Regions from separate parts of the Priestia sp. VA7 genome, predicted to be linked through region 2. Evidence: riboswitches for the same ligand, from Rfam matches in the RefSeq annotation. Region 2 holds a riboswitch; the other holds the start of a gene.
What was found. Region 2 has a riboswitch for cyclic di-AMP ahead of AC0C45_RS04140 (APC family permease). Riboswitches for the same ligand answer to the same signal wherever they lie in the genome.
Positions count from the first base shown of each region.

Region 1: it holds a riboswitch for cyclic di-AMP, as region 2 does, so the genes downstream of both, AC0C45_RS27845 (cation:dicarboxylate symporter family transporter) here and AC0C45_RS04140 (APC family permease) in region 2, are expected to answer to the same signal.

Region 1 is NZ_JBVQPN010000014.1:19,470-21,672, forward strand. Features, by position in the region: gene AC0C45_RS27845 (cation:dicarboxylate symporter family transporter) at 1-950, opposite strand, end outside; cyclic di-AMP (ydaO/yuaA leader) riboswitch at 1,057-1,196, opposite strand; gene AC0C45_RS27850 (undecaprenyl-diphosphate phosphatase) at 1,469-2,203, opposite strand, start outside.
Region 2 is NZ_JBVQPN010000001.1:795,648-797,850, reverse strand. Features, by position in the region: gene AC0C45_RS04140 (APC family permease) at 1-947, opposite strand, end outside; cyclic di-AMP (ydaO/yuaA leader) riboswitch at 1,110-1,252, opposite strand; gene AC0C45_RS04135 (N-acetylmuramoyl-L-alanine amidase) at 1,444-2,203, opposite strand, start outside.

The DNA.
Region 1 (2,203 bases), on a different contig from region 2:
AACGCTGCAATCGCTTGATAAAGAACGGAACCATCTAGGTTAAATGTATAACCAATTGGTACAACGAACGATACGATAGCTTTTGGACAGCCCATCTTTTCAAGTTTTTCCATAATACGCGGAAGAACTGTCTCAGAACTAGATGTACTGTATGCTAACAATAGTTCATCTTTCATATAGCGGAATAAGTGGAAAATGTTAATTCCTGCCCATTTCGCAATTCCTCCTAATACAACAAGTAGGAAGAAAATTAAAGCTAAGTAAACTAAGATAACAAGCTTTCCTAATGAAAGAAGTGAATCTAAGCCGAATTTTGAAACTGTTACACCAATTAAAGCAAATACACCAATTGGCGCCACTTTCATTACAAGGTTTACCACGTGAAACATTGCGTGAGAAACACCGTCGAAGAATTGTACAACTGGCTTTCCTCTTTCTCCAATTGCCGCTACTCCAAGTGCAAATAACACTGTAAAGAAGATAATTGCTAGCATGTCTCCTTCAACAATTGACTGGAAAAAGTTTGTCGGAACAATGTGTAAGAAAGTTTCAGCCACTGACTTTCCTTCTTGCTGTTCGGATGTTTCAACGTATTGTGAAATATCACTCTTCTGTGCTGAATGAATGTCTACACCTTGCCCAGGATGAAAAATATTAGCAATCAATACACCGATTACAATTGCAAAAGTCGTAATAATTTCAAAATAGAGAATGGTTTTAACGCCGAGCTTTCCGACCTGTTTACCGCTCCCTGCTCCTGCAACTCCAACGACTAAGCTTGAGATAACAATTGGAATAACAATCATCTTAATTAATCTTAAAAACAGGTCTCCTAGCGGCTGTAGGTATGTTACTACACGCGGATCATTAAACCAAATTACCCCTACAAGAACACCGAGGATTAATCCGGTAAAAATCTGCGTAGCCAAACCAAAACGAATTTTTTTCATAGATGTACCTCCCCAAAGATGTATGACATTTGTATATACTTTTCTGAAAAAACAAAAAAAGACTATTCTTAAGAAAGAACAGCCTTTTACTTACGCTATTTTGGGCTCTTTCTCTCAATGAAGCAAACGGGGTTAACTGTCGGATTCGGAATTGAGAGTTTCCTACCTTTTGTAAGGATTCACCCCAAGGCAGCTTTACTGCCGATAATGATTCCCCCGCTCTATACGATTAAGCTTATTATTCAGTTTTTATAAAATTAAAACGATCTATACGTTGTCATACGTTTTTTACAGTCAATAAAACTAAACAGAAGTCTTACTTTTACTTAACTTTATACTGCACAAATATTAATTTACTATTTTTCGACACGTTTTGTCAATACCTATGTTTATAAAACGCTTTCAAAAGGCGATAATATATATTTATGCAAAAAAGCTATTGCAATGTTGCAATAGCTTTTTCTTGCTCTTTGAGTCTCTATTAGAAGTTTAAGGGAATAAAGAACACGCGTATTTTTTTATAAAAATACAAAATATAGAATAGCTGCTAAAACAATTCGATATAGTGCAAATGGTACTAATTTGATACGATTAATTAATTTCAAGAAAAAGCGAATAGATACCAGCGCAAAAATAAAGGCGCTGATAAAACCAGCAATAAAAAACGGTAGTGCATCTGATGTGAAATACTGCCAGTTTTTAACCAATGAAAGTCCACTTGCTCCTGCCATGATTGGCACTGCCATAATAAATGTAAAATCTGCCGCTGCCTTATGGCTCATTCCAAGAAGAACCCCTCCTGAAATCGTTGAGCCTGAACGAGAAAAACCTGGCCAAAGAGCAATACATTGAAACAGTCCTATACCCAGTGCTTGTCCATAAGACATTTGGTCCACCGTCTCTACACGCGGACGTTTAGGTCCAAACAAATCTGCTAGAATCATTAATACAGCTCCGACTACTAAGCCAATTAGTACCGTATTTAAAGAAAACAAATGTTCATCAATGTAATCATCAAACAAAAGTCCTAACACTCCTGCAGGTAACAGTCCAACAATTACCTGCATTAAATTCAAGCGATTTGTCGGTCCAATTGGAGCAGCTGGCTTTTTTCCCAATCCTAATAAATTAATGAAACGATCTTTAAAAATAACTACTACTGCTAAGATCGAACCTAGCTGAATAACAATTTTAAATGTATTAGCTACTGGAGATGAAAATAATTCTTTGGAATTTAACCACAGGTCATCCAC
Region 2 (2,203 bases):
TTCGCCGCTAGCACTAGAATTAGAGCTGTTGTGCCTTGAATAAAATAATAAAATCCATTTCGTCCAAACACACTCGATGCAATTTGTGATACAACCGTTTCATCTGCTTTTGGAGAAATGCCAAGCCAATAAGCTAAAAACGTGATGCCAGAAAATAAAACGGCTAAAATACCGCCCATCAGCATTAATGTATGAACAGCATTTTTTGCACCTGGCTCTTTAAAGTTAGGCACTGCATTTGAAATAGCTTCTACACCTGTCAATGCGGAACAGCCTGATGAAAAAGCTTTTAATAATAAAAACAAACTAATACCTGGCACTACTGTACCGAGAGATGGATGCAGCTCAGGTGAAACTTGACCCGTCGCTATTTTAAATAAGCCTACCGCTATTAACAAAATAAGAGCAATAACAAATAAATAAACCGGATAAGCTAATACGGAAGCGGATTCTGTTACACCACGTAAATTTAAGACGGTAATAAAAATCACCAGCAAACACGCAATTACTACATTGTAATGATGCAGCGTGGGAAAAGCCGAAGTTAAAGCATCGGTTCCTGCTGAAACACTCACAGCAACTGTTAAAATATAATCCACCAACAATGATCCCCCAGCGATAAGCCCGGGATTTTCCCCTAAATTGGTTTTCGAAACAATATAAGCTCCTCCGCCTTGCGGATACGCATAAATAATTTGGCGATATGAAAGAATTAAAGCCGTCAGCAGAACCAATACCCCAAGCGCAATTGGAATCGAATACCAATAGGCAAGGACGCCGACTGTTGCAAGTACAATCAAAATTTGTTCTGTTCCATAAGCCACTGAAGATAAGGCATCTGACGATAAAATAGCCAGTGCTTTAAGCTTACTAAGTTTTTGGTCGCCTAACTCTTTTGTTTTAAGCGGCTTTCCAATCAATAATCTTTTGAGAACTGAATAGTTCACGTAATTTCCCTCCGATGATTGCTTAGCTACTATTTACTGTTCATTGCTAAACTCCGTTACAAGTTCATAAATAAGTGATATTATCCCTAAAAAGTACCTTTTTATGTTAAAAAAGCGCACAAAAAAAACACTAAGGGTTCTCAGCGTTTTTACACAGCTTAAACCTCCTCTCCAAAACGCTTATGGGGTTAGCTGTCGGATTCGGGCTATGAGAGTAGCCCTACCTTTTAAAAAAAGGATTCACCCCAAGTGACAATGCACAAATTTGGGTCCCCCACTTCTGACGAATTAAGCGATAACAGGTCAATATAATTTTCGGTTAAAGGGTATGATCGATAACATGTTTCTTTCATAACTATCCTTTGTTCTTAGATAATATACTCCCGTACAAATGGTTTGTAAAGCATTATTTTACGTAAACCATAAAATAGTGCTTAAGGCACTTTTAACAGAAAAACAAAAGGTCTTCTGCCCGCGTACAGAAGACTTTTTTGCTTTAACTTTTTGCTTTTAAAACGGCTGCTAGCTTGTTTTTCGTTTGAGGACCATAAATGCCATCCACATCATAAGGAAGATACACAAGCTGAAAACGTCTGACTGCATCTTTCGTTTGAACTCCATATATTCCGTCTACTGACCCTACTTTAAAATTAACTGCGTTTAATGCTTTTTGAAGCTGTTTCACGGCTTCTCCAGAATCACCTTGTTTTAAAATTCCATTTGGAAGTGGATATTGTTCCGAAGGTGGAGTTGGTGACGGTGTTGGAGATGGGTTTGGTGAAGTTCCTGAAGGAATAACAATTGTTTTTCCAACCTGTAGGGTTAAAGGATCAGAAAGCCCTTTATTTGCTTCTTGCAGCGCTTGTACTGTTATTCCGTACTTCTGTGCAATACTGTACAGCGTATCTCCTTGCTTGATCGTATACGTTTTTGTACCTGGTTCAGAAGGTGATGGATTTGGTGTCGGTGTCGGTGTCGGTGTTGGAGATGGTGATGGATTTGGAACTGCACGCCGAGGTAAATTTAAATATACGGCAATTCCTTTAGCATACGATTCACCCATACTTTTTAAAAAAGCTTCATTTTGAAGAAGTGCTGCATCGGCGCTCCTATCAATAAAAGCTATTTCAGTGAGTACTGCAGGCATATTTGTTAAGCGAAGCACCGCATAATTGGCTGATTTTCGTCCGCGATTCGGATGATTATACGACAGCAGCGTTGGCTGTACTTGACCGTGCACAATCGATTGAAACGTT